DNA from 3 places in the Mesorhizobium sp. M0678 genome. Region 2 is predicted to be linked to each of the others. Evidence: predicted binding sites of a transcription regulator. Region 2 holds the regulator's gene; each other region holds the start of a gene.
The links. Region 2 encodes HrcA, which represses chaperone genes, less so after heat shock. Its sites were predicted from a motif close to GTTAGCACTCNCNNNNNGNGAGTGCTAAC; they were not measured.
Positions count from the first base shown of each region.

Region 1 (9,561 bases), on a different contig from region 2:
GGATCTTGCCGGCAACGATCGAAGCTTCCGCACCTGCGTTCGAAGCGATCTGACGGGCCGGAGCCTGCAGCGCGCGACGCACGATGGCGATGCCCGCGGTCTGGTCGGAGTTGGCACCGGTTGCCTTGATGGTCAGCGAAGCGCGCAGCAGTGCGACGCCGCCGCCGGGAACGATGCCTTCTTCGACGGCCGCGCGGGTCGCGTTGAGGGCGTCATCGACGCGATCCTTCTTTTCCTTGACTTCCACTTCGGTCGCACCGCCGACGCGGATGACGGCAACGCCGCCCGTGAGCTTCGCCAGACGTTCCTGCAGCTTCTCCTTGTCGTAGTCCGAGGTGGTCTCTTCGATCTGCTGCTTGATCTGGGCAACGCGGCCCTGGATCTCGTCCTTCTTGCCGGCGCCGTCGACAATGGTGGTGTTCTCCTTGGAGATCGACACCTTCTTGGCGCGGCCGAGCATGTTGAGGCCGACATTCTCGAGCTTGATGCCGAGGTCTTCCGAAATGACCTGGCCACCGGTGAGGATGGCGATGTCTTCCAGCATGGCCTTGCGGCGATCACCGAAGCCCGGCGCCTTGACGGCGGCGATCTTCAGGCCACCGCGCAGCTTGTTGACGACCAGCGTGGCCAGAGCCTCGCCTTCGACGTCTTCCGAGATGATGAGCAGCGGCTTGGAGGTCTGCACGACGGCTTCGAGAACCGGCAGCATCGCCTGGAGGTTGGACAGCTTCTTCTCGTGCAGGAGGATGTAGACGTCCTCGAGCTCGGCAACCATCTTGTCGGCGTTGGTGACGAAGTAGGGCGAGAGATAGCCGCGGTCGAACTGCATGCCTTCGACGACTTCCAGCTCGGTCTCGGCGGTCTTGGCTTCCTCAACCGTGATGACGCCTTCATTGCCGACCTTCTGCATCGCTTCGGCGATCATCTTGCCGACCGACTCGTCGCCATTGCCGGCGATCGTGCCGACCTGGGCAACTTCCTCGGAGGTCTTGATCTTCTTGGCAGCGTTGCCGAGAGCCGCGACGACTTCGGTCACGGCCAGGTCGATGCCGCGCTTCAGGTCCATCGGGTTCATGCCGGCGGCAACCGCCTTGTTACCTTCCTGGACGATCGACTGCGCCAGAACGGTCGCGGTCGTGGTGCCATCACCGGCGATGTCGTTGGTCTTCGAAGCAACTTCGCGGATCATCTGCGCGCCCATGTTTTCGAACTTGTCGGAAAGTTCGATTTCCTTGGCGACGGTGACGCCGTCCTTGGTGATGCGCGGTGCGCCGAACGACTTGTCGATGACGACGTTGCGGCCCTTGGGACCGAGGGTCACCTTCACCGCGTCGGCGAGGATGTTGATGCCGTGAAGCATGCGCTCGCGGGCGTCGCGGGAGAATTTTACGTCTTTGGCAGCCATTTTTTAGCTCCTGGCAGGGGCTTGCGATCAAGCCCGAAATTCAGTTGACGGTGAGGCCGATAATCAGCCGATGATGCCCATAATGTCGGATTCCTTCATGATCAGAAGGTCTTCGCCATTGAGCTTGACTTCGGTGCCCGACCACTTGCCGAACAGGATGCGGTCGCCGGCCTTGACGTCCAGCGGGACCAGCTTGCCGGCTTCGTCGCGAGCGCCGGAGCCGACGGCGATGATCTCGCCTTCCTGCGGCTTTTCCTTCGCCGTATCCGGGATGATGATCCCGCCGGCGGTCTTGGATTCGGATTCGACCCGGCGTACGACCACGCGGTCATGCAGCGGCCGGAAATTCGACTTTGCCATTTTTGGATTTCCTTGGTGCGGATGTTGAACGGTGCTCCGTTGCCGGAGCATGCCTAGCACTCAGCCGAAGCGAGTGCTAACGCGGCAATGAGATAAGCCGCAGGCTCCTGCTAGTCAAGACGGAAGAGCAAAGAGCAAAGAGAAAAGAGAAGACAGCAAAGAGCAGCCAGCAAAGAGCGTGTAAGCATCGAGCCTTTTATGTGAACAATGTCGGGTATCCGACATATATGGGGCGGCTCACCCTTTGTAATTGAGCTTTATTCAGATGGTACGATTGGTGCAACGGGTGTTGCATTTGAACTCATCCAGAGGCTCGCACGGGTCGTGCTGCGTCAGCTTGGTCATGTCGAGCTTCAGAAGGCCATTTTGGCATTGGTTCTGTTGCTCCTATTGCCATTCATGACCGATCCTGCGCGCGTGAGCCGGCCGGCTAGATTCCAACCACGAGAGCGCCGCCGCTGAGACCCGCACCCGCCGCCGCCAGAAGGATTTTCTCTCCTGGCTGGAATGGCTTCATCTGGTTGGCGAGCGAGAGCGACAGCGGGACCGTCGCGGCCGAAGAGTTGCCGTATTCGGCAATCGTCTTGACAATTGCTTGATCCGCTATGCCGAGGTTACTCCCGACAGCATCGAAAATGCGAGCATTGGCCTGATGCGGCACGAACCGGTCGACATCCTGTGGTCGCACTCCGGCAGCGGCTAGCGCGCTTATCGAGCAATCGGTCATCATCTCGACGGCCTTGGCGAACACTTCGCGGCCGTCGGTCATCGTCATTCGGGTTTGCGCGAGGTCGAGGTCACCGTGGAACGGCTTGTTGCTTCCTCCTGCGGGAATCTGGATCAGCCCGTATCGCGAGCCGTCCGAGTCCACGGAGGCACCGAGAATCCCCGGATCAGTATCCTCGCATGGACCGATCACGAGGGCGCCGGCGGCATCGGCAAACAGCACGGCGCTGGCGCGCTCAGAGGGATTGATGCGGCGGCTGAGGATATTGGCGGCGATAACAAGGCTCGCTTTGCCGTGCAGGCGGGTAAATCCGTCCGCAAACATCAGCGCATAGATGAAGCCGGCGCAGGCGCCGGTCAGATCGACAGCGCCGGCGCGGCCGAGCCCCAGCCGATGTGCGACCAGGGGCGCGCTGGGCGGCAGGAGGTGATCGGGCGTCGAGGTGGCAAGCAGCAGCAGACCGATGTCGTGGCGCGCAATGCCGGCGCTGTCCAGCGCCATGGCGCCGGCCTGCGCAGCAAGACCAGACAGCGTGTCTTCGTCCGTTGCCCAGAAGCGCGACCGGATTCCAGTACGCCGCTCGATCCAGCCCGGTTCGAGGCCGAGATTGTTCTCGATTTCGGCATTCGCCACCTTTCGCCCAGGCGCATGATGGCCAAACCCGAGAATGCGCGACGACCTGCTCATGGCCTCGAACCGAAGCGTTCGCCGGCCTCCTCGATGGCGTCATGGAGCCGATCGAGCTCGTCGCCGGTGATGCAATAGGGCGGCAGGAGATAAAGGACATTGCCGAGCGGGCGCACAAGCAGGCCGAGCTCCAGGAAAAATGCCCGCAGCTTAGGTCCGATCTCGGCCAGATAGCCGGCAGAGCCGGCGCGCAGGTCGAGAGCCAGGATCGTGCCGGTCGCCCGGCTGTCGGTGAAGTTGGCATTGTCGCGAAAGCGCCGAAGCCCGGCGGCCTGCCTCGCGCTCAGGGCCGCGATCCGCTCGGCCACCGGCTCGTCACGCCAGATCTCGACATTGGCGAGTGCCGCCGCGCAGGCAATCGGATTGGCGGTGTAGGAACTCGAGTGGAAAAAGGTCTTCTTCCTGTCCGTCGAATAGTGAGCCTGGAAGATGGCACCGGTGGCGAGTGTGGCCGCCAGCGGGATGGTGCCACCGGTCAGGCCTTTCGAGGTGCACAGGATGTCCGGAGAAATGGAGGCCTGCTCACAGGCGAACATGGTTCCGGTGCGCCCCCAGCCGGTCATCACCTCGTCGGTGATCAGCAGCGTGCCGGAGGCCTCAGTGATCCTCTTCAATCCGGTCAGAACCGAAGCCGGATACATCAGCATGCCGCCGGCGCCAAGCACGAGCGGTTCGACGATCAGCGCGGCGGCGCGCCGGTCGCGGCTGACGGCCTCGAACCGATCCAGCGTTTCCTGTTCGCGGCCGGCGGCCGGGAAGGGAATGGTGTCGACCTCGAACAGCAAGGGTTCGTAGGCGGCGTTGAACACGCCACGCGCACCGACGCTCATCGTGCCGATCGTGTCGCCATGATAGCTGTGCTCCATGACGACGATGCGCGAGCGCGGCGCGCCGATGTTGCGGAAATAGCCGAGCGCCATCTTCAGCGCGACTTCGACACTGGTCGAGCCGCTGTCGGAATAGAACACCCAGTCGAGTCCGGCGGGAGCGAGTCCGACAAGCGCCTTGGCCAAGCATTCGGCAGGCTCGTGCGTGAAACCTGCGAAGATGATCTGGTCGAGGCTCGAGGCGGTCGTCTCGATTGCCTTCATAATGCGGGGATGGCGGTGGCCATGGGTGACGACCCACCAGGAGGAAATGGCGTCCAGGATGCGGGAGCCGTCGGCCGTGTGGACATAGGCGCCTTCCGTCAGGACGATTTCAGGGATCGCCAGCTCGAGCGCGTGCTGGGTGAAGGGATGCCACACACGGGATTGCGTCATCATTCGCCTCCGGCAATCAAAGCGAGGTCGAAGCCGGCAATCATCGCTTGTCTCAGCGTTTTGTCCGTCAGCGGATCGAGGTGCGGCAGCCTGCCGAGTTGCGGCACGTCGCCGAATTCCACGATCGTCCGTTGCGTATCGGTCATCTCATCGCCGATGAAGGCGATGCCAGCCAGCGGGATAGCGCGCGCCCGCAGGGCTTCGATCGACAGCAGGGTGTGATTGATTGTTCCGAGCGCGGTGCGGGCGCACAGAATGACCGGCAACTGCCATTGCTCGAATATGTCGATGAACCTTGTCCGGCGGTTCAGCGGCACCATCAGCCCGCCGGCGCCTTCGATGACGAGCGGTGTCGGCAGGACCGGAAACGAAAGATCGGCAGCCTCGATCGAAACGTCGTCGATTTCGGCCGAACGATGCGGCGAAAGCGGGCTCTTCAAGCGGTAGGCTTCCGGCAGCACGCGCCCCGACGGCAGCCCGGCAAGTCGCGCAACCGCCTCGCTGTCGGTCTCGCCGTCGAGGCCCGATTGCACCGGCTTCCAGTAGAAACCGTCAAGCAGGCCGGCAAGCCCGGCCGAAAACACCGTCTTGCCAATTCCGGTGTCTGTTCCGGTGATGACGATGCGCTTGGTCATGTCGCCTCCGGTCATGTCTGGGCCAACACCTCGACGAGCGCCTCGAGCATGGCGGAAATGTCGGCTTCGCCGATATTGAGCGTCAGTGAGATGCGCAGCCGCGACGTGCCCTCGGGCACGGTCGGCGGACGAATGCCGCGTATGTCGAAGCCGCGGGCCTGCAGGCGCGCCGCCACTGCCATGGTGCGCCTGACATCGCCGATCACCAAGGGCTGGATCTGAGAGCCACTTGGTATCACGCCGCAGCCATCGACCAATTGGCGGCCTGCGAGGGCAACGCGTTCACGCAGTTGAACACGCCGCATAGGCTCGTCGGCGAGCATTGCGAGCGCTTCGCGCGCCGCGACCGCCATCAGCGGCGATGGCGCGGTGGCGTAGATGAATGGCCGGCAACGGTTGATCAGATACTCGCACAGTGTCCTCGGCCCGGTCACGAGCCCACCAGATGCGCCGAGCGCCTTGCTGCAGGTGTGGAGCGCGACGATGTTGTCGCGGCCCTCGAAAGCGGCGGCCAGCCCCCGGCCGTCCGGTCCCCAGACGCCGGTGGCATGCGCCTCGTCAATGACGATGAATGCGTCGTGCCGATCGGCAAGCGCGACCAGGCTCTCCAAAGGCGCGCAATCGCCATCCATGCTGTAAAGGCTTTCCACCGCGATCCAGACGCATCCCATGCCGCCTTCGGCGCGCCAACGTGTGATCGCATCCTCGACAGCATCGACGTCGTGGTGCGCGGCCAGCACCAACTGTGCGCGCCCGGCCAGCGCACCCTCATGCATGCTGGCATGGGCGAGCTCATCGAGGATCAAAAGGTCGCCCTTCTGCGGCAGCGCAGTCAGCAGAGCGAAGTTGGCGATGTAGCCGCTGCCGAAGAACAGCGCGCGGTCGGCTCCAAAGAATGCCGCCGCGTCTGCCTCGAGCTGCTCGTGTTCCGGTGCATTGCCGCGCAACAGCCGCGACCCGGTGGCGCCAACCGGCGTGCCCCGCGCAATCGCCGCCGCAACCGCTTCGCCAAGTCTTTTGGAGGCGGCAAGCCCGAGATAGTCGTTCGACGAGAAGTCGAGCCCGGCGCGCGGCTTCAGCGTCCGCAGCCGGTCCTTGCGCGCCAGTCCCTGCAAGGTCGCCTCATAGCGGGCAAGCGGTGCCCCGTTCATTGCGCCTCGAGTTCCATCGGCTCGATGCCAAGGCGCCGGAACAGCAGGGTATCCTTGTCCTCACCGGGATTGTCCGCCGTCAGCAGCGTGTCGCCGACGAAGATCGAGTTGGCGCCGGCAAAAAAGCACAGCGCCTGCATCTCGTCGGTCATGGCGGTGCGGCCGGCGGAAAGACGGATATGCGATTTCGGCATCATGATGCGCGCCAGCGCGATCACGCGCACGAATTCGATCGGCTCGATCGGCTTGGCGTCGGCAAGCGGGGTGCCGGGGATCGGGATCAGCATGTTGATCGGAACGCTTTGCGGATGTTCCGGCAGGTTGGCCAGCGTCACCAGCATGTCGATCCGGTCCACCGGCTCCTCGCCCATGCCGACAATACCGCCGCAGCAGACCTTGATGCCGGATTGGCGAACGTGCTCGAGCGTCTCGAGCCGGTCGGCAAAGCTCCGCGTGCTGATGACCTCGCTATAGTAGCGTTCCGACGTATCGATGTTGTGGTTGTAATAGTCGAGGCCAGCCTGTTTCAGACGAGCCGCCTGCTCAAGATCGAGCATGCCGAGCGTCATGCAGGTTTCCATGCCCAGCGCCTTGACGCCTTCGACCATCGCCACGACCGCATCCATGTCGCGCGCCTTGGGGTTTCGCCAGGCCGCGCCCATGCAATAGCGGGTTGCGCCGGCGTCACGCGCTTTCTTCGCCTTGACGATGACGCGCCTGACCTCCATCAGCTTCGACGCCTTCAGGCCGGTCTCGTGATGCGCCGACTGGCTACAATAGCCGCAATCCTCCGGGCATCCGCCCGTCTTGATGCTGAGCAGCCGGCTGAGCTGGACCTTGTTGGGATCGAAATTCTGGCGGTGCACGGTTTGCGCGAGGAAGAGGAGATTGTTGAAGGGGGCATCGTGAAGTGCCTGAGCCTTCTCCAGGGTCCACGCTCCAGGGTCAGGGGATTGAGCCTGTGGCGATGTCTGCGTTGGACTGGCTGTTTGCATGTCCATGCTGTTCTCCGGTTCTGCCTTGCTTTGCTGTCTGATTGACGACGATCGGAAAGGACAGTTGATTCGATCCTGTTCGTTCCTCAGGCAATCATGAGCCCCAATAGTCGAGGCCGATATCCAGGATCGGCGCGCTGTGGGTCAGTCGGCCGACTGAAATCAAATCAACGCCGGTCGCGGCAATCGCTCGCGCTGTATCGGATGCGATCCCGCCAGAAGCCTCGGTGATAGCACGGCCGCCAACGATTGCGACGGCGCGGCGAAGATCGGCGAGGGACATGTTGTCGAGCAGAACCGCATCGGGAGCGAAGCCAAGTACCTCCTCCAACTGGGCCAGCGTATCGACCTCGACTTCGATCTTGACGAGATGACCGGCCCGTCTTCGTGCTCGCTCGAGCGCCGGGCGAACGCCGCCTGCGATGGCGATGTGGTTGTCCTTGATCAGAATTGCGTCGTCGAGGCCGAAGCGGTGATTGGATCCGCCACCTGCGCGCACGGCATATTTTTCGACTGCCCGCAATCCGGGCGTCGTCTTGCGCGTGCAGACGATCTTCGCGCCATATCCACGAACCGCAGCGACGATCGATGCCGTTGCTGTAGCGATGCCGCTCAGATGGCACAAAAAATTGAGTGCCGTCCGTTCGGCTGTGAGAATGGCCCGGGCAGGGCCAACCACTGATGCAATGACCTCTCCATCCATGACATTGCAGCCGTCTGCCCGCTCCACCGAGATTTCGATATCAGGATCAATCAAGCGGAAAGCGAGCATCGCCAGATCGAGGCCGGCGACAACTCCGGACTGGCGCGCCGCGAGCACGGTTCCCGCTTGGTGTTCCTTCGGGACGATGGCCTCCGTGGTCAAGTCGCCGGCTCTGCCAAGGTCTTCAAGAAGAGCTGCCCTTACAAGCGGCTCAAGCATGACCGTGGGAAGCGGTGAGAGCGTCATCATTTTGCCCCTTCGAGGCTTGGCGAGTGTCCGAGTTCCCGCGCAGCGGCCAAGGCGGCTTCGAGCGTGATTTCGGACCGTCGGGCGACAGTCGCATGATGAGGAAAGTCTGTCCGGTAATGAGCGCCGCGGCTTTCTTCGCGCAACAAGGCGGCAACCGCGATCATCAGCCCGACAGCCGCCGGATCCGAGGCCGCGTCCTTGCTTTGGGCGAGCGGCAACAAGGCACGTGCGGCTGCTTTCAAAGCTTCACCATCCCGGACGATGCCGAGTGCGCGCGACAGGAAAACACGCACGGGTGTCGGAGCGGGCGATGGGTAAACGTCCGCAAACGCAGGCTTTGTTCTGCGAGCAGGCGTTCCGGCGACACTTTCAGCGACCCAGCGGGCGCACACGACGGCCTCGGTCAAGGAATTGCTGGCGAGCCTGTTGGCGCCATGCAGTCCTGTCGAAGCGACTTCGCCGCAGGCCCACAGCCCCTTGACGGACGTCCTACCGGAGCCGTCCACGGCAACGCCACCCATGTGGTAGTGTTGGGCCGGACGAATGGGGATGAGATCGCGCGCGGGATTGATGCCGGCTCCACGACAGGCTGATGCGATTGTCGGGAAGTGTCGAGCAAATTCCGGGCCAGGCCGTTGCCGCGCGTCGAGAAAAACACGGTGGCCGTTGGCAAGATGGTTCCAGACGGCGCGCGCCAAGACATCACGAGGCGCAAGTTCCGCCCCTGGCACGCTCTGGAGAAAAGCCTGGCCGGTTTCGTCGATCAGGGCAGCACCTTCGCCGCGGACGGCCTCGCTGACCAGCACCATAGGGCGTTCCGGGCCGTCAAGCGCGGTCGGGTGGAACTGGATGAACTCGAGGTCGGCAAGAACAGCTCCAGCGCGGGCCGCAAGCGCCAGGCCCTGTCCGCAACTGCCCCAAGGATTGGTGGTGTCGAGAAACAGTCCCCCGATCCCACCGGTGGCGAGGACGACCCGCCGTGAGCCGAAGAAGACAGGTCCTATCGAACCGCTCGCCCAGACGCCTCGGATCGCATTCTCTCGCACCGCCAGCCGGCGCGCTTCCATGCCCTCCACGACAACAATCGACGGAGTGGAACGCACAGCCGCGATCAGGGCACGCATGATTTCACGCCCGGTGCCGTCACCATGCGCATGAACGATGCGACGTCGGCTGTGTGCGGCCTCCAATCCGAGGCACAGTGATCCTTTCGACGTACGGTCGAAGGGAACCCCAAAGCCCGCAAGCCCCTCTATCGCCTTGGGCGCGGCTTGGAGGATGCGGCTCGCCACGTCTGTGTCGCAGAGACCATCCCCGGCGGCAAGCGTATCGGCCAGGTGCAGTGCCGGATCGTCGTCTTCGCCGAAACTTGCAGCCAGACCACCCT
Region 1 is NZ_JAMYPT010000016.1:89,718-99,278, reverse strand. It holds gene groL (chaperonin GroEL) at 1-1,405, opposite strand, end outside; gene groES (co-chaperone GroES) at 1,469-1,765, opposite strand; gene bioZ (3-oxopimeloyl-[acyl-carrier-protein] synthase BioZ) at 2,196-3,179, opposite strand; gene NKI29_RS24465 (adenosylmethionine--8-amino-7-oxononanoate transaminase) at 3,176-4,441, opposite strand; gene bioD (dethiobiotin synthase) at 4,441-5,076, opposite strand; gene NKI29_RS24455 (8-amino-7-oxononanoate synthase) at 5,088-6,227, opposite strand; gene bioB (biotin synthase BioB) at 6,224-7,222, opposite strand; gene nadC (carboxylating nicotinate-nucleotide diphosphorylase) at 7,317-8,171, opposite strand; gene NKI29_RS24440 (L-aspartate oxidase) at 8,171-9,561, opposite strand, start outside.
Region 1: groES (co-chaperone GroES) is a predicted target of HrcA. The motif match lies at 1,818-1,846, and genes of this name have one in related genera.

Region 2 (9,561 bases):
GGAGCGGCCGTCTTCGTAGGTAATGCGCCAGATGGTGCCGTTGCCGTCCTCGGTGACGATCAGCGAGCCGTCCTTGGCCATCGCGACACCGACCGGTCGGCCCCAGACGGCGTCGTTCGAGATGACGAAGCCGGTCATGAAGTCCTCATATTCGCCTGTCGGCTTGCCATCCCTGAATTTGAGCCTCACCACCTTGTAGCCGGTCCTGGCGCCACGGTTCCACGAACCATGCATGGCGACGAAGGCGTCACCCTGATAATCCGCCGGGAAGTTCTTGCCGTCGTAGAAGGCTATATTCATCGGCGCCGAATGCGCCTGCATCAATACATCGGGGACAGTGGCCTTGCCGGCGAGGTCTGGCCGCTCGCCCTGATGGCGCGGATCCTCGTTATTGCCGATGTAGTACCAAGGCCAACCATAGAATCCGCCGTCCTTGACCGCTGTTGCAAATTCGAACGGCACATTGTCGCCGAGTTCGTCGCGCTCATTGACGACGCACCACAATGCGCCGGTGGCGGGCTGCACGGTCATGCCCGTACAGTTGCGCAGGCCGGTGGCGACAGTTCGGGGATTTTTCCCATCCGGGTCAAAGGCGAGCACATCGGCACGGCCGTCCTCGGAGCCCCAGGCCGCCCCGAGCGGCTTTGATTTGGCCCAGGCGTCGAGGCCGCTATCCGGCTCCTTACCTATATCCTCGGCGACGTTCGAGGCGGAGCCAACCGACAAATAAAGCGTTTTGCCGTCCTGCGAGAAGGCGATGTCGCGGGTCGTGTGACCACCCGACGGGATTTGGGCGACAATGGTTTCTGGTTTGCCGGATGTCTTCAGGTCGCCATCGCGATAGGGGAAGCGGACGATGCTGTCGCTGTTCGCGACATAAACCCATTGCGGTTTGTCTCCTGGCGGATAGAAGGCGATGCCGTAGGGATAATTGAGCCCCTTGGCGAAGATCGCTTTCTCGATGGGCTTGGCGCTGCCCTCGGCGAGACGATAGACGCGTATTTGGTCGGCATGGCTGTTGGCAACAAACAGGTCGCCATTCGGAGCGACGCGCACGACACGTGGATTGACGATGCCGGATGCGATCATTTCAGCCGAAAAGCCCGACGGCAATTCTGGCTTGGCGCGTTCGGGCCGTTCCGCCACGCCGGCGCCGTTCGAAGCGGATTGGGCGGGGTCGGCTGCCGGCATGTCTCGCGGCCCAATCAGGCGTCGGACGCCAGGCCTGTCGGCGTGCCAATCGCCAAACGCGGCTTCGCCTTTGAGCACATTCTGGTCCGCCTGCTGGGCGGCTGCCGGTGTCGCAACAAGGAGGGCAGCGGCAACGGCCGCAAAGCCGCCAGATCGGATCATCAACGTCCTCCGGGATTCGCCTCGAACAGGGCAAACGGCATCAGGTATTGATCGTTCCAAGCGGCCGTCCAGCACACGAGGATTTGAAGCCGAACCCGTTCAGTTGCCAGAGGCGTAAAAGTCGTCGTCGAGGCGCTTTTCCAGCGCGACCAGATCGGCCGGCAGCGGCAGACCCATCGCCCGCATCTCTTGCAGCTTCTCGCGCAACTGCTCTTGCACCTCGTGCTGATCCTCTGGCTGGTTGATCATTTCTTCGAGCAGCAGACTGATCTGGGCCTTGAACGATTCCAGCGCCATTCTTTTCTCCTCCTTGCGGCAGGCCCGCGGCGGCTCCTAGCTCAGCATGCGCGAAATCAGCTGCGCGGTATAGTCGACCATCGGTACTATGCGCGCATAATTCAGCCGCGTCGGCCCGATGACGCCGAGCGCACCGACGACGCGCGCGTCCTTGTCGCGATAGGGTGCCACCACCAGCGAGGAGCCAGACAGCGAAAACAGCTTGTTTTCCGAACCGATGAATATGCGCACGCCTGGGCCTGCCTCGGCGAGGTCGAGAAGCTGGATCAGCCCATCCTGCGTCTCCAGATCCTCAAACAGATGCCGCAGCAATTCTATGTCGGCCTGGGCAGTGACGTTTTCCAGGAGATTGGCGCGGCCGCGCACGATAAGCCGCCCAGGCACGCCGCTTTCAGCGCCTGCCCAGACCGCCAGGCCCTTCTCGACCAGATCCTGCGACAGCGTGTCGAGGGCTGCCCTGGTCTCTTCCTTGATGCGGGCGATCTCGACCCGCGCCTCGGCCAGGGTGCGGCCGCGGATATGGGCGTTGAGGAAGTTGGAGGCTTCGTGCAATTGCGAGATGGTGATGCCGGCGGGCAGATCGATGACGCGATTTTCGACGTCGCCGTTCTGCGAGACCAGCACGGCCAGCGCCTTGGTCGGCTCGAGCTGGATGAATTCGATGTGCTTAAGCGCCACCTCATTCTTGGCGGCGAGCACGAGGCCGGCGCCGCGCGACATGCCGGACAGCATCTGGCTGGCCTCGGTCAGCATATGCTCCAGCGTCGCGCCCGAGCCGGAGGCGCGCACCTGGGCCTCGATGGTACGGCGCTCCTCGTCGGAGAGGTCACCAAGTTCCATGAAAGCATCGACGAAGAAGCGCAGGCCTGCCTGGGTCGGCAACCGGCCAGCCGAAATGTGCGGCGCATAGATCAGGCCGAGATGCTCAAGGTCGCTCATCACGTTGCGGATGGTGGCCGGCGACAGCGACGACGGCAGGATGCGCGACAGGCTGCGCGAACCGACCGGCTCGCCATCCCTCAAATAGGAATCGACGATGCGCCGGAAGATGTCGCGCGAACGCATGTCGAGCGATTGAAGCGCGGGCGATTGCAGCGCGTGCGACGGGAGCACGTGCGACTGCAAACCGGGATCGACTGCCTTTGTCATTTCGAGCCAAAAACCTCCGCCCCGAAGATATAGACTTCCGCGGTGTCGGCGCAACCGGTCCATTTTCCTTTGCGCCTCACGCCCCGTGCGGCTACAAGCCGGCCAAGATTCCCCGGCCAAGATTCCGAAGAAAGAAAGAAGCCTGAATGCGCCCTTCCAAACGCCAATTCGACGAAATGCGCCCCATCTCCTTCGAGCGCGGCGTCTCCAAGCATGCGGAAGGCTCGTGCCTGGTGAAGTTCGGCGACACGCATGTGCTGTGTACGGCCAGCCTGGAGGAAAAGGTGCCGGGCTGGATGCGCAACTCCGGCAAGGGCTGGGTGACGGCGGAATACGGCATGCTGCCGCGTTCGACCGGCGAGCGCATGCGCCGCGAGGCTTCGGCCGGCAAACAAGGCGGCCGCACGCTGGAAATCCAGCGGCTGATCGGCCGCTCCCTGCGCGCCGTGGTCGATCTGCAGGCGCTCGGCGAGCAGCAGATCACCGTCGACTGCGACGTGATCCAGGCCGACGGCGGCACGCGCACCGCTTCGATCACCGGCGGCTGGGTGGCGCTCTACGACTGCCTGCGCTGGATGGAAACCCGCCAGATGGCGAGCCTGGGCAAGGTGCTGAAGGATCACGTTGCGGCGATCTCCTGCGGCATCCATGATGGCCAGCCGGTCATCGACCTCGACTATATCGAGGATTCCTCGGCCAGTACCGACGCCAATTTCGTCATGACCGGCAAGGGCGGCATCGTCGAGATCCAAGGCACGGCCGAGGGCGAGCCGTTCTCGGAAGAGCAGTTCGCGGCGCTGATGGGGCTCGCCAAGAAAGGTATTCAGCGCCTGGTCAGCTTGCAGCAAATGGCGGTGGCTTAGCTGCGGTCAATATTGATGAGATTGGCGATCCTGTGACCCCTTCTGCAATCCTGGAATCAGCACTCTACGTGACGGACCTTGCTGCCGCGGAACGGTTCTATTCGGGCGTGCTCGGGCTCGATCTGCTCGGCAAGGTCGATGGCAGGCATCTCTTCTTCCGCTGCGGCGACAGCGTGCTGCTTATGTTCAATGCCGAGGCGACCAAAGTGCCGCCGCCGGCCGACGCCAAGCTCAAAGTACCGCCGCATGGCGCGGTCGGCCAGGGCCATCTTTGCTTCGCCGCAAGCGCGGATGAAATCCCACGCTGGAAAGCGCATCTTGAGGCGAAGAAAATTGCCATCGAAAGCGAGTTCGAATGGCCGCAGGGCGGCCGCTCGATCTATATTCGCGACCCGTCGGGCAATTCGATCGAATTCGCCGAGCCAAGAATCTGGGGCATCTGATGCATTCGCCAACTGTTCATTCGCTTGACGGGCATAAGATCGTCGTCGCCAGCCATAACGCCGGTAAATTGCGGGAATTCGCCGATCTGATGGCGCCATTCGGCATTGAAGCGAAGTCCGCAAAGGAATACGGCCTGCCGGAACCGGACGAGACCGGCACCACTTTCGAGGAGAACGCCCTCATAAAAGCCTTGGCTGCCGCCAAGGCCACTGGATTGCCGGCGCTGTCGGACGATTCCGGCCTGTGTGTCGATGCGCTCGACGGCGCACCCGGCGTCTACACCGCCAACTGGGCCGAGACGCCGGACGGCTCCCGCGACTTCGGCATGGCCATGCAGCGCACGGAAGTGGCCTTGCAAGAAGTTGGCGCGATCACGCCTGCCCAGCGCAAGGGCCGCTTTGTCGCGGTCATCTGCCTGGCCTTCCCCGATGGCCAGGCGGAATATTTTCGCGGTGAGGTCGAGGGCACGCTGGTATGGCCGCCGCGCGGCGAGCTAGGCTTCGGCTACGATCCGGTGTTCTTGCCCTACGGGTTCGAAAAGACCTTCGGCGAGATGAGCGCGGAGGAAAAGCATGGCTGGAAGCCCGGCCAGCCAACCGCATTGTCGCACCGTGCCCGCGCCTTCCAGAAATTCGCGCAAGCCCGATTGGCCGGCGCATGACCATGCTGCTCGACCGCAGCCCCGGTTTCGGCGTCTATGTCCACTGGCCATTCTGCGCGGCCAAATGCCCCTATTGCGACTTCAACAGCCATGTCCGCCACCAGCCGGTCGACCAGGAGCGTTTTGCCCGCGCCTTCGAGACCGAGCTGGCGACGATGCGCGGCCGCACCGGGCCGCGCGAGGTGACCAGTATCTTTCTTGGCGGCGGCACGCCATCGCTGATGAAACCGCAGACCGTGGCGGCGGTGCTGGATGCAGTGGCGAAGAACTGGACGGTGCCTGATGGCATCGAGGTGACGCTGGAGGCCAATCCCTCCTCGGTCGAGGCCGAGCGCTTTCGCGGCTATCGCGCGGCCGGCGTCAACCGGGTGTCGCTTGGCGTGCAGGCACTGAACGACAAGGATCTGCGCTTCCTCGGCCGTTTGCACAATGTCGATGAGGCCCTGCATGCGATCGGCCTGGCGCGCGAGATATTCCCACGGCTGTCGTTCGACCTGATCTACGCGCGGCCCGGTCAGACGCCGGAAGCGTGGCAGGCGGAGCTCGAGCAGGCGATCGGCCACGCCGCAGACCATCTGTCGCTCTATCAGCTGACCATCGAGGAAGGCACGCCGTTCCATGCACTGCATGCGGCAAGGAAATTCATCATTCCAGACAATGAGCTTGCCGCCGATCTCTACGCGTTAACGCAGGAGATCACCGCCGCGCGCGGACTGCCGGCCTACGAGATTTCCAACCACGCCAGGCCCGGCGCCGAAAGCCGGCACAATCTCACCTATTGGCGTTATGGCGAATATGTCGGCGTCGGTCCCGGCGCGCATGGCCGGTTCGTCGAAAATGGCCGCCGCGTGGTGACGATCGCCGAGAAAATGCCGGAGACCTGGGCCAATCTGGTCGAGGCCAAGGGTCATGGCGTTTCCGGCGGCGAGGTCCTGACGCGGTCGGAAGAGGCCGACGAGTTCCTGCTGATGGGGCTGAGGCTGGCGGAAGGCATCGACCTTTCCCGCTACGAGGCATTTTCAGGGCGCGGCCTGTCGACGGCACGGCTGTCGGTGCTGCAGGACGAAGGCCTGGTGGCGCCGATCGGCAATGCCCGCCTGCGCGCCACGCCGGCCGGCATGATCGTGCTCGATGCGGTCGTGGCGGATTTGGCCAGATAGCACGTTGAAGAACGTTCTCTTCATCTGCAGCCAGCATCGCTTGCGCAGCCCGACGGCGGAGCAGGTGTTTTCCAAGCGGCGGGACATCGAGGTCGCTTCGGCCGGCACTAATCACGATGCCGACATACCGTTGACGCATGAACTCGTCGCCTGGGCCGACATCATCTTCGTGATGGAAAAAACGCACCGCGCCAAACTGCAGCAGAAATTCAAGACAAGCCTGAAAAAGGCTCGAGTAATCTGCCTCGATATTCCCGACGACTATGCATTCATGGACCCGGCTCTGGTGGGCCTGCTGGAGGCGCGTGTCTCGAAGTATCTGGGTTGAATGGTACATCGCGGAGCATTCGCAACCGCGCTTCGAGAACTGTCTCGACCGATCGCTAAGGTTTGCGGGGTCAAGCCTCGTGCTTGTGGCGGTGTTTGGCGCGATCTTTTTCGCTGGTCTCTCCGGAACGGGCCGGCTTGATCTCGCTTTTGTCGCGTGAGGCATGGTGCTGGTCGTCTGTGGAATGTGACGCTGCGCCATCGCGGGCGCTTTTTGTTTCGAGGCGGGTGATGAAAATGTCGAAGCGATTGGGCATCGTCCGGTCAGTGCTCCATCGTGCGGTCGGTTTCGTTTGCGGGCTTGCTCTCTGCCGATCGCTGGCGTGCAAGCGGCTTCTTGGCTCTGCCATCTGCGGCTTCGGCAGGCAGGCTCTTGTCGCATGGCGCGGCGAAGCGTTTGCGGCCGGCATAGTAGGGTTCGAAAACGTCCTGTATCGTCAGGCTGTTCATCCTGCTCCTCCCGAGATCAGGGGTAAAATTCGCCGGCAACGGTTTCGTTCCCTACTGTGGCGAAGGCATGGCGGCCGGTTCACGTCGGCATCCCTTTTGGAACCAGGGCCTTTGCAACCCAGGCTTTTGCAACCAAGCGTGAGCCGTGCCAAACAGGGTCGAACGGAGTTGTGCAGGTGACCGGCGAATCGGCCAAACGCAGTTATGTGGTCGGGCAGACCGAAATCGCCGCCCGGCCGCTCGAGCCGGCGCTCTACCTGGTCGCGACGCCTATCGGCAATCTCGCCGACATCACGCTGCGCGCGCTGGAAACGCTCGCCGCCGCCGATATCGTCGCTTGCGAGGACACACGTGTCAGCCGCGTGCTGCTCGACCGCTACGGCATCCGCCGCCGCACCACCGCCTACCACGAGCACAATGCCGGCGAGGCCGGACCGAAGCTGATCGCGGCGCTGCTGGCCGGCCAAAGCGTAGCGCTGATATCGGATGCCGGCACGACGCTCATATCCGACCCCGGCTACCGGCTGGTCGGTGAGGCGCTGGAACGCGGCATTCGTGTCGTGCCGATCCCCGGCCCATCAGCAGCACTTGCCGCTTTGACGGCATCCGGCCTGCCCTCGGACGCGTTTCTGTTTGCCGGCTTCCTGCCGGTGAAGACCGGGCAGCGGCTGACGCGGCTGGAAGCGCTGAAGGCGGTGCTGGCAACGTTGATCTTCTTCGAATCGCCGCGCCGGCTGGCCGAGACGCTCAGTGCCATGGTCGAGGTGCTGGGCGGTGCCCGCAAGGCGGCCATCGGCCGCGAGCTGACCAAGACCTTCGAGGAGATGCGGACCGGCACCCTGCAGTCGCTCGCCAGCCATTACGCCGCAGCTGATACGCCGAAAGGCGAAATCGTCATCTGCGTCGGCCTGGCGGATGTTGTCGCTGATGAGCCTGAAGACATCGACCGGCTGCTGCTTTCGCTCGCCGCCGAGATGCCGGCCTCCAAGGCAGCGGCGGAAGCCGCCAAGATGACGGGTGGCCAGAAGCAGACGCTCTATCGTCGGCTGCTCGACCTCAAGAATGCCGGAAGAGACGGGACCGGCGGAGACGGCGATGGCTGAACGGCCGAGCGCCAGCCGGCAAAAGGCCTACCGGCGCGGCCATCACGGCGAATGGCTGGCGGCGGCGGCGCTGATGCTGAAAGGCTACCGAATTCTTGCCCGCCGCCACCGCACCAGGTTCGGCGAGATCGACCTGATCGCGCGGCGTGGCGATCTGGTGCTGATCGTCGAGGTCAAGGCGCGCCGCACGCTGATGGAGGCAATGGAAGCCGTCGGTCGCGAATCGGAGCACCGCATCGAAGGCGCCGCCGATTTCTGGCTGTCGCGCCAATCCGACTACGGAAAATTATCGGTGCGCTTCGACATGGTGGCGGTGCTGCCGTGGCGCTGGCCGGTGCATGTCGAGAATGTGTTTTACGGGCGAAACTAGGCCATTCTCGACGTGGGGACGTTTTGCTGCGCCTGCGGTTCAGATCATGGTTTGCCGATCTGTCAAGCATCCGCCCAGCGCTGACTGGAACAAAAGCGTTCCTGCGTTGTTCCCCAATCGTCCTGATGTTCGACGGGCTGGTTCAAATGCCGGCCAGCGCAGTCCGCGTGGCAGCTATGCGAGGACAAAGGGATGGCGAGGCAAATGGATCCCGACGATCTCAACCCGGAACGGATCGTCACCGTGTTCGGCGGAACTGGCTTTCTCGGGCGCAGGATCGTGAAGCGGCTCCTGGAAAGAGGTTTCACGGTGCGCGCCGCATCTCGCCATCCGGCTCGCGTGGCCCTGGTCTTTTCCTCGATTACAAGGATGCCCGAAGCAGTCGAGGCGGATATATTGGATGCGTCCTCGATCGGGTCGGCCATTACCGGATCACAGGCGGTCGTGAATGCCGTCAGTCTTTACGTCGAGCAGGGCGTCCAGACCTTTGAACGCGTGCATGTGAAAGCCGCGGCCAATCTCGCTGCCGCGTCGCGCGACCGCGCGATCGACCAGTTCGTCCAGATTTCAGGGATCGGCTCCGATCCTCAATCGGATTCGAATTACATAAGGGCGCGTGGGCGCGGAGAAGGTGCCGTGGAAAGCGCATTTCCCGGCGCTTTCATTGTGCGTCCCGCCGTCATGACAGGACCTGACGACGCTTTCCTCACGACCATTGTGAGGATGATACGCCTCCTGCCGGTCTATCCGCTGTTCGGCGATGGTGGCACACGGCTTCAGCCGGTCTATGTGGCAGACGTCGCAGAAGCAGTGAGCCGGCTGATCGACGGGCGAACCCAGGGTTCATCCATATTCGAATTCGGTGGCCCGCGTATCTATGCCTATAAGGAACTGCTTCGGGAGATCGCCCGACAGCTCGATACGCACGTCAAGCTGATGCCGGTGCCGTTTGCGGTATGGAACGCCTTGGCTGGCGTCGCGGAACTCCTCCCGGCTGCCCCCATAACGCGCAACCAGATCGATCTTATGCGTCAGGACAATGTGGCAGCAATCGACGCGCCTGGCCTGAAGGAACTCGACATCGAGCCGCGGGATATCGACGAGGTGATCCGTGCGATCGAACAGCGCCGTCGCGTAGGCTCGCTCTCGTCTCCGGCTTAGGACGGCCCCCTGATCCTGGCGGGAACCTATCGCCGCGCGACAGGTTGGTCGAGCTTGAAGCCAGTGAAAGAAGGAGAAGAACTATGGCCAGATGCGATCAATGCGGGAATGACTACGACAAGGCCTTCAACGTGACGATGGCCGACGAGACCTACACATTCGACAGCTTCGAATGCGCGGTCCAGAAACTTGCTCCGACGTGTCCGCATTGCGGATGCCGGAT
Region 2 is NZ_JAMYPT010000024.1:61,891-71,451, reverse strand. It holds gene NKI29_RS28445 (PQQ-dependent sugar dehydrogenase) at 1-1,353, opposite strand, end outside; gene NKI29_RS28440 (hypothetical protein) at 1,453-1,650, opposite strand; gene hrcA (heat-inducible transcriptional repressor HrcA) at 1,687-2,799, opposite strand; gene rph (ribonuclease PH) at 2,946-3,662, shown strand; gene NKI29_RS28425 (VOC family protein) at 3,695-4,105, shown strand; gene rdgB (RdgB/HAM1 family non-canonical purine NTP pyrophosphatase) at 4,105-4,767, shown strand; gene hemW (radical SAM family heme chaperone HemW) at 4,764-5,927, shown strand; gene NKI29_RS28410 (low molecular weight protein tyrosine phosphatase family protein) at 5,932-6,255, shown strand; gene NKI29_RS28405 (hypothetical protein) at 6,519-6,704, opposite strand; gene rsmI (16S rRNA (cytidine(1402)-2'-O)-methyltransferase) at 6,881-7,807, shown strand; gene NKI29_RS28395 (YraN family protein) at 7,800-8,177, shown strand; gene NKI29_RS28390 (complex I NDUFA9 subunit family protein) at 8,370-9,338, shown strand; gene NKI29_RS28385 (metallothionein) at 9,422-9,561, shown strand, end outside.

Region 3 (9,561 bases), on a different contig from region 2:
GATCATCGAGAAGATGGTCGGCCGTGCCGCTTCCGAGCTCTATGCCAGGCCGACGCAGCGCGATGTCGCCGGCGACGTCCGGCTCTCGGTGCGCGGCCTGCGCACGGTGCGCGATCCGCAGGCGCCGCACGCCATCGTGCTCGAAGGCGTCGATCTCGACCTCAAGGCGGGCGAAATCCTCGGCGTCGCCGGGCTCGTCGGCTCCGGCCGCACCGAGCTCGCCCGCGCCATCTTCGGCGCCGACCGCATTGCAGCCGGCACCATCATGCTCGACGGCAAGCCGATCGCGCCCGCCTCACCCGCCGACGCCATCGAGCTCGGCATCGGGCTGGTTCCGGAAGACCGCAAGCACCAGGCAATCTTCGCAGCACTCGCCATCCTCACCAATTTCTCGATCGCCGCGCTCGACCGCTACTCCAATGTCGGCTTCATGGCCGAGCGGCGAGAGCGCGAGGCGTTGGCGAACTACAGGAAGACGCTGTCGATCCGCATGGCCTCGCCCGAGCAGGCGATCGAGGGACTGTCCGGTGGCAACCAGCAGAAGGTCATCCTTGCCCGCTGGCTGGCACGCGATCCCAAGGTGCTGATCGTCGATGAACCGACGCGTGGTGTCGATGTCGGCGCCAAGGCGGAGGTGCACCAGATCCTGGTAGAGCTCGCGGCACGCGGCATCGCCATCATGATGATCTCGTCCGAGCTGCCCGAAGTGCTTGCGGTGTCGGACAGGATCGTCACCATGCGGCGCGGGCGCATTACCGGCGAGATGCCCGGCATCGAGGCGACCGAGGAGAAACTGATGGAACTGATGGCGCTCGACCAGAAGCAGGAAGCAACGCAATGACCAGCACGACCGAACGAAGCCAGCGCGGCGGCGTCAATCTTGCGCGCCTGCTGATGAGCTTCGGCCCGCTGATGTTCCTGGCGTTGCTGATTGTCGTCTTCACCGTGCTGAAGCCGAGCTTCATCGACCCGATCAACCTGTTCAACATCATGCGCCAGATCTCGATCACCGGGCTGATCGCGCTCGGCATGACCTTCGTCATCCTGACGGCCGGTATCGATCTGTCGGTCGGCTCGCTGCTCGCCTTCTGCGGCATGGTCGCGGCGGTGGTGGCCAAAGGCGGCACCGCCAACACGCTGTCGCTGTCGACGTCTGGCACGCAAGGCTACGGCTGGTTCGCCGCCCTTCTCGCCGCCGTCGTCGTCGGCGCCATGGCCGGCGGCGTCCAGGGTTTTGCCATCACCAGGCTGAAAGTGCCGCCCTTCGTCGTCACGCTCGGCGGCCTCACCGTGTTTCGCGGCCTGACCTTGACGATTTCCAATGGCGGCCCGATCTCCGGCTTCGACGCCTCGATGCGCTGGTTCGGTACCGGCCTGATCGGCCCGGTGCCGGTGCCGGCGATCATCTTCGCGATTGCCGCGATCCTTTGCCATATCGTGCTGCGCTACACACGTTACGGCCGCGCGGTCTATGCCGTCGGCGGCAATGCCGAGGCGGCACGGCTCTCCGGCCTGCGTGTCGACCGCATCCTGATCTCGGTCTACATCATCGTCGGCTTCTTCGCCGGCCTTGCCGCCTTCGTTTTGTCGGCGCGGCTCAACTCCTCCGAAGCCGTCGCCGGCATCGGCTACGAGTTGACGGTGATCTCGGCGGTCGTTATCGGCGGCACCTCGCTGTTCGGCGGCATCGGCAGCGTCGGCGGCACGGTGGTCGGTGCAGGACTGATCGGCGTCTTGCAGAACGGGCTGCAGTTCAACAACGTCTCGTCCTACACGCAAAGCATCGTCATCGGCCTGATCCTCATCCTCGCGGTGGCCTTCGATCGCTGGCTGAAATCGCGGGTGAGGCGGTGATACAGGTGCCATACCTATCCAGGTCGGCGGGCCAGCACCCCCCCTCTGTCCTGCCGGACATCTCCCCCTCAAGGGGGGAGATTGGACGTCGCTCCAGCTTTCGCCAATCTCTAAAGAAGGGAGAACTTTCGGCGAAGCTGCCAATCTCCCCCCTTGAGGGGGAGATGTCCGGCAGGATAGAGGGGGTGTTCAAGCGCAGCATAGAGAAGATGGGCAAGTTTCGCGCTGAGGAATAGAAGTAGTGAATCACTATCCCGTACCTCCCCGTAACCGCGGCAATGCGCGCAAGATGCGCAAGGCCATGACGGCTGCCGAGCTGAAGCTCTGGAATGAGGTCCGGGCGCATCGACTCATGGGGCTGGCATTTCGGCGGCAGATGCCAATTGCAGGCCATATTGTCGATTTTGCCTGCCCGGACAAAAAGCTGATTGTCGAACTGGATGGCTCCCAGCATGCCCGGGCCGATGCCTCAATATGGGACGCTACCAGAAGCGCACGGCTTGAAGCGCTGGACTGGACTATCCTGCGGTTCTGGAACGACGACGTCATTCGCGATATCGATAATGTCTGCCAGCACATAGTCATGGTGGCCGGCGCGGATGTGCGCTGAACTCAGCCGTGCAGGGTCGGCGGGACAGCACCTCTCTGTCTTGCCGGACATCTCCGCTCAAAAGGGGCAGGTTTCTGAGGCGAGGTGCCAATGACCCAGATAAGAACCATGACCGAACAGGACGTTCCGGCGGTGTCGCGGCTGCTTGGAGGGTCCTGGCGCTACACCTATTCGCCGATCCTGGGTGCCGAGACCACGGCGCGGCTGTCGGATGAGAGGCACGCGCCGGAGCGGCTGGCGGCCGAGCTCAGGGACGACAGCAAGATGTCCTTCGTCGCCGAGCGGGCTGACGGCTCGCTCGCCGGTTATGCGATGGCCGCGATGGACGACAAAGGCGAGGTCATGCTCGAGCGGCTCCATATAGACAAAAGCGAGTACGGCACCGGCCTTGCCGCCGACCTGCTGCATGCCGTTCTTGCCGCGCATGCGGGTATTCCCAGCATCGCCCTGGAAGTGATCGAGGGCAACGACCGCGCAATCGCCTTCTATCGCAAGCACGGCTTCGAGGTCGTCGAGCGCCGGCCGGCTGCACACGGCGTGGGCGGCCACGCCTCGCTGATCATGCGCCGGCTGCTACCACGGGCTTAGCAAGCGAAAGCGGCTGAGCGCGTAATCTCCCCCCTTGAGGGGGAGATGTCCGGCAGGACAGAGGGGGGCGCCTCGCGTGAAGCGCCAACCTTCTCTTTCGTCCCACAGGGCGTCGCGCCAGGACGTACCGACCCTCTCTGTCGCCTTCGGCGACATCTCTCCCTCAAGGGGGAGATTGGCGACTTCTCCGACCGCTCAGACCGGCGTTGACGCGCTGTGCGCGCGTTGCCCAGTCGGCAACCGTCGCGCCAGCAACGCTCTCGCCGGCAACCATCCCGCTCGTCTGCGGCGCAAGCAGGTCGTTGCGGCGGGCGAGGGCGACGAAGGCGGACACGGTCCATCTGCCGTTTCGAAGTCGCGCTTTGGAAGCCTGGCCTTAGAAGTCCATGCCGCCACCGCCGGGCATCGGAGGCATGGGCGTTTCCTTCTTCGGCTTCTCGGCCACCATCGCCTCGGTCGTCACCAGCAGGCCGGCGACGGAAGCGGCGCCCTGGAGAGCAGTGCGCACGACCTTGGCCGGGTCGATGACGCCTTGACTGTAGAGGTCGCCGAACTCGTTGGTCTGGGCGTTCCAGCCATAGCCGAAGTCGGTCGTCTCGCGCAGCTTGCCGACGATGATCGAACCTTCCGCACCGGCATTCTCGGCGATCTGGCGCACCGGGGCCTCGATCGCGCGACGCACGATCTCGACGCCGGTCTTCTGGTCGGGATTGTCGACCTCGATATTGTCGAGCGCCTTCGCCGCCCTCAGCAGCGCCACGCCGCCGCCGGGCAGGATACCCTCCTCGACCGCCGCGCGTGTGGCGTGCATGGCATCGTCGACGCGATCCTTGCGCTCCTTGACCTCGACCTCGGTCAAGCCGCCGACGCGGATGACGGCGACACCGCCAGCGAGCTTGGCCAGCCGCTCCTGCAGCTTCTCGCGGTCGTAGTCGGAGGTGGTTTCCTCGATCTGGGCCTTGATCTGGCTGATGCGCGCCTGGATTTCATCCTTGCGGCCGGCACCGTCGACGATGGTGGTGTTCTCCTTCTCGATCAGCACCTTCTTGGCGCGGCCGAGCATCTCCAGCGTGACGTTCTCGAGCTTGATGCCGAGGTCTTCCGAGATCGCCGTGCCGCCGGTCAGGATGGCGATGTCTTCGAGCATGGCCTTGCGGCGGTCACCAAAGCCCGGCGCCTTGACGGCTGCAACCTTCAGGCCGCCCCGCAATTTGTTGACGACCAGCGTCGCCAGCGCCTCGCCTTCGACGTCCTCGGCAATGATCAGCAGCGGCTTGCCGGATTGCACGGCGGCTTCGAGCACGGGAAGCATGGCCTGGAGGTTGGAGAGCTTCTTCTCGTGGATCAGCACATAGGGTTCTTCGAGCTCGACGCGCATCTTGTCCTGGTTGGTGATGAAATATGGCGAGAGATAGCCGCGGTCGAACTGCATGCCTTCGACCACTTCCAACTCGGTCTCGGCGGTCTTGGCTTCCTCGACAGTGATGACGCCCTCATTGCCGACCTTTTCCATCGCCTCTGCGAGGAAGCGGCCGATCTCGGCATCGCCATTGGCAGAGATGGCGCCGACCTGAGCGATTTCGTCGTTCCTGGTCACCTTGCGGGCATTGGCCTTCAGTTCGGCGATGATTGCTTCGACCGCCTTGTCGATGCCGCGCTTCAGGTCCATCGGGTTCATGCCGGCAGCAACCGCCTTGGCGCCTTCCTGGACGATCGACTGCGCCAGAATCGTCGCGGTCGTGGTGCCGTCGCCGGCGGTATCGCTGGTCTTCGAGGCGACCTCGCGCACCATCTGCGCGCCCATGTTCTCGAACTTGTCCTCAAGCTCGATCTCTTTCGCCACCGTCACGCCGTCCTTGGTGATGCGCGGCGCGCCGAACGATTTGTCCAAGACAACGTTGCGGCCCTTGGGACCGAGCGTCACCTTCACCGCATTGGCGAGGATGTCGACGCCGCGCAACATCTTCTCGCGCGCTTCGGTATGAAATTTCACATCTTTGGCAGCCATTGGAACACTCCTCGATAGGCAGCTTTTCGTTGACTGGAATGCTTGTTCAGGCCCCCCTCAGGCAGCCTTCTTCATCTCGCCCGTGGCTTCGATCACACCCAGCACGTCGCTCTCTTTCATGATGAGCAGATCCTCGCCATTGAGTTTGATCTCGGTGCCGGACCATTTGCCGAACAGAATGCGGTCGCCGACCTTGACGTCGAGCGGCTGCAACTGGCCGCTGTCGTCGCGCGCGCCGGGGCCGGCGGCGATGACCTCGCCCTCCTGCGGCTTCTCCTTGGCGGTGTCGGGGATGATGATGCCGCCCGCGGTCTTTTCGTCGACCTCGATGCGGCGGACCAGGATACGGTCATGCAATGGACGGAACGCCATGTCGTTCTCCTCTCTGGACAAACAGATTTTCGAACATCCTCCTGACCGGACCGGCAATATCGGCCCGGCACGGGGTGCGCGACCCCTTCATCAGGCATCGCGCGCATACGAACTAGTCGCGCTTTTTTCAGCTTTCAAGAGGATCATGCAAAAATTTTAGCACTCGACGCCTGAGAGTGCCAATACGCTGTAATTGTTAGCACATTCGCCGTTTCCGGCGCGATGACCCGGCCGGATTTCCAAATCTGTCCGTCTCCTGAGCCGCTTGCGGCGGCTGGAACCTATGTGGAAGGCGAGGCGTTTTGCAGACGGAGGTTCATTGGGAAAGGAAGGATTGCATGATCAGCAGGGACTTTCAGCTCCAGATGCAAGGGTTTGGCCTCACCACGGCGGAGATCCACTACCGCCTGCCCGATCATCGAAGCCTTCTGCAGCTCTACATCTGGCAGGAATACGATATTGCCCCCGATTTCCCGACGCTGAAGCATTTCCTCGATTTCTGGGAGCGCGAGATCGAAGGCCCGCTGCATTCGGTGCGCGTCGCCCATCATCACCTGATCCAGCCCTCCGAATGGCGGGCCGTAAACGGCATTATTACCGTCCACTGAGGAGCAAGCCGATCTGCCGCTAGACAGCGGACAAAGTCTCCGAAGCGGGGGAAAGGCAGCTGCCTCTCCCCACTTGTTTTGGATCTCACAATATCGGAGGGGGGTCCGGACTAGCCGGCGCGGTCGACAGGCTTGCGGGCCGATGCGAGCAATCGGGCCTTGCGCGCCGCCCGGACGAAGGCCTTGCGCGCATCACGCCGGTACGCCAACCGTCGAGCGCGTCGCGGCAGGTCCGATAGGCGGCGCGCCAACTCCGGCTGCGTGCACGGTCCGGCCACTGCTGGCGCATGCATTCGATGGCTTCCCAACTGCTGGCGACCTTGCGCTCGCTGGATTGGAATTTCAACGTGATCGGCTCGGCAAAGCGGACGTCGTCCATCACCTCCTCCTTGTTTTCTGATCGTCTTCTTGTTTGAGCAAGCAACGTTATGCTGGCGGCACCGGCGGCCGGCCGGCGCCGCTGAAGGACATGGTTCGTCTCTCTGCGCGGTTCAAGAGCATCGCGGCGACAGCCGGTTATTCCTCCTCGTCCGGCCCTTGCAGCAGTTCGATCAGCGTCGCTACTCTTGCCGTCGGCAGCGGTCGGCCCTCGTTCACCAACGCCTCGTCGGCGGCGATCCAGGCCAGGGCCTCGCGCAATTCCTGGACCGTCCCGTCCGTCGCCGCAATGTCGGCGATCACGGCTTCGTCGACCGGGCCCAGCACAGAAATGATCTCGTCGCGTGTCATGGTCAGCTCCATCTGCGGGTGCCGGGAACGGGCCCGGCAACACAAGAAATCTGGGTCTTGACCTGCTGCAGACAATAACCGGCCGGGGAAGTCAGCGTTGGCAATTGAAATCAAACAGGCAATCTCCTGCCGGACATCTCGCCGCAAAAAGGGGGATTGGCAGCCTTGCCGAGCCGACCGAAAACGGCCCGAAAAACCGGCAAAGCGAAAGCCACCGGGTCTTGACTTGCGGCGGACAATAACCAGATCGAAGGCACCGGTCGCCGAAATGGGGCCGGCGAAACCAGGGAGCGCCAGCTCTTTGGCGCTCCTCGTATCTATGTTGCTCGATGGAGGATGTAGCTATGAGAACCGCATTCGACTTTTCCCCGCTCTATCGGTCGAGCATCGGCTTCGACCGCGTCTTCAACCTGCTGGAAAATGCTCCGCAGGCTTTCGACGCCTGGCCGCCCTATGACATCGCGCGCAGCGGCGAGAACAACTACCGCGTCACCATCGCCGTCGCTGGCTTTTCCGAGGACGACCTCGAAATCACCCATGAACCCAACCTCCTGATTGTCTCCGGCCAGCACAAGGAGCCGGATAACGCGGAGTATCTGCATCGTGGCCTCGCCGCACGGCCCTTTACCCGCCGTTTCGAGCTTGCTGATCACGTCAAGGTCGCAGGCGCCTCGCTCGACAACGGCCTGCTCAGCATCGATCTGGTACGTGAGGTGCCCGAGGAGATGAAGCCTCGGCGCATCGCCATCGCGACCGATGTCGCCTCGCCGAAGACCGGGCCGAAGGTCGCGCAGGTCGAAGCAAACAAGCAGGCTGCCTGAACGCACCAGTCGAGAAAGGAGACTATGCAATGGCTATTCGTGATCTCATTCCCTGGGGCCGGGAGAACAATCAGACCCCCAGCCTGTTCCGTGACGCCGATCGCGATCCCTTCCTGACGCTGCATCGCGAAATGAACCGCCTGTTCGAAGAGGCGTTCCGCGGCTTCGACACGCGGCTGCCGTCGCTCGGCCTCTCCGCGGCCCGCGCCAGCTGGCCGAGTGTCGAAATCTCCGATGGCGAAAAGGAGATCCGCGTCACCGCCGAAATCCCCGGCATGGACGAGAAGGACGTCGAGCTGCTGCTCGATGACGGCGTGCTGACGCTGCGCGGCGAGAAGCGTGAAGAGACCGAGGACAAGGACAGGCAGTTCTCCGAACGCTTCTATGGCCGTTTCGAGCGGCGTATCCCACTCGGCTACGAAGTCGACGGAGACAAGGTGAACGCCGCGTTCCGGAACGGCGTGCTCAGCGTGACGCTGCCCAAGACGGAGCGCGCCCAGGCCAAGGCCAAGCGCATCGCCATCGGCAAAACCTGACAGCTCGCAGGACGACGCCCCCTTCTGTCCGCCGGTTGCGGCTGACAGAAGGGGGCAAATGTCGATGACCCGTTCTCCCGACGCTCCGGTTCCGCCAGATCAAGCGCAGCAGGCCCTGCAGTGCCTGACGACCGAGCATTTCGTGCTGCAAAATGCCCGCGCGGCGACCATTCAGGAAGCGAACCAGCGAGCCGATCTGTTCCTGACCTCGGTCTCGAGCGCAACGTTTGCCCGCCCTGTTCCCGGGCGACACGGTCAAAGCGACGACATAGCCGTCCGGTAAGTTTGCGGAAAGTGATGGGCGCCGCCCTTGCGTCTTGCGCGCCAATTGACCATCCTCGCCAACATCACTTTGCACCGCGGCCGGGGGGTTCGCACATGCCGACGCTTTATGCGCTGAAACCGGCCTTCCAGGCCAGGCTGCGGCCGCTTGCCGACGGCCTGGCCAGAGCCGGCCTCACCGCCAACCAGATCACGTTGCTGGCCGCTGCCCTCTCGCTCGCCACCGGCCTTGTGGTGGCAGCCCTTGCCGGCCACCGCGTGGTCTTTCTGCTGATGCCGCTCGTGCTGTTTACGCGAATGGCGCTGAATGCGATCGACGGTATGCTCGCGAGGGAACATGGCCAGGCCTCGAAGCTCGGCATGTATCTCAACGAGCTCTGCGATGTTGTCTCCGATCTCGCTTTGATCCTGGCCTTTGCCGTCATTTTTCCTGCCTGGGGCGTCGTTGCATTCGCTATCGCGGCTATGATCGCGGAATTCGCCGGCGTGCTCGGCATCGCCGCCGGAACCGGGCGCAACTATGCCGGCCCGTTCGGCAAAAGCGACCGAGCGCTGGCGCTCGGCATCCTCGCCGTGCTTATCGCGTCCGGCCTGTGGGTCCCGGCGCTCACGCCGCTCGTGTTTCCGGCCATGGCTACACTCTCGCTGGCGACCGCCATCAACCGGATACGCAGCGGTCTTAACGGGAGCAGCAGCTGAATTCCGGTCTCGCCAGGGGAAAAAACATGCTTCACCAACAGAAGGTTGCAGCCGTCGCTTCGGCCGACATCGAGCGGGTGGCGCAGGAGCGCAGCTTCAAGAGCCATGACGGCACCGAGATCTTCTACCGCTATTGGCCGGCGCTGTCGGAACACCGCAAGGGTGCCATCCTGCTGTTCCATCGCGGCCACGAGCATGGCGGCCGCATGGCGCATCTGGTCGACGAGCTCCAGATGCCCGACCACGCCTTCTATGCCTGGGATGCGCGCGGCAATGGCCGCTCCGCCGGCGAACGCGGCTATGCGCCGTCGTTTGCCGCGCTGGTGCGCGACATCGATTGCTTCGTGCGCGAGATCGGCAGCGACGGCTTTGCCCGGCGCGACATCGCGCTGATCGCGCAATCCTTCGGCGCCGTGCTTGCCGCCGCCTGGGTGCATGACTATGCGCCCGACAT
Region 3 is NZ_JAMYPT010000035.1:10,117-19,677, forward strand. It holds gene NKI29_RS30905 (sugar ABC transporter ATP-binding protein) at 1-841, shown strand, start outside; gene NKI29_RS30910 (ABC transporter permease) at 838-1,854, shown strand; gene NKI29_RS30915 (endonuclease domain-containing protein) at 2,096-2,464, shown strand; gene NKI29_RS30920 (GNAT family N-acetyltransferase) at 2,555-3,052, shown strand; gene groL (chaperonin GroEL) at 3,429-5,060, opposite strand; gene NKI29_RS30930 (co-chaperone GroES) at 5,118-5,432, opposite strand; gene NKI29_RS30935 (usg protein) at 5,771-6,040, shown strand; gene NKI29_RS30940 (DUF982 domain-containing protein) at 6,126-6,419, opposite strand; gene NKI29_RS30945 (hypothetical protein) at 6,557-6,769, opposite strand; gene NKI29_RS30950 (Hsp20 family protein) at 7,114-7,590, shown strand; gene NKI29_RS30955 (Hsp20/alpha crystallin family protein) at 7,620-8,126, shown strand; gene NKI29_RS30960 (hypothetical protein) at 8,185-8,409, shown strand; gene NKI29_RS30965 (CDP-alcohol phosphatidyltransferase family protein) at 8,505-9,107, shown strand; gene NKI29_RS30970 (bifunctional alpha/beta hydrolase/class I SAM-dependent methyltransferase) at 9,134-9,561, shown strand, end outside.
Region 3: NKI29_RS30930 (co-chaperone GroES) is a predicted target of HrcA. The motif match lies at 5,588-5,616, and genes of this name have one in related genera.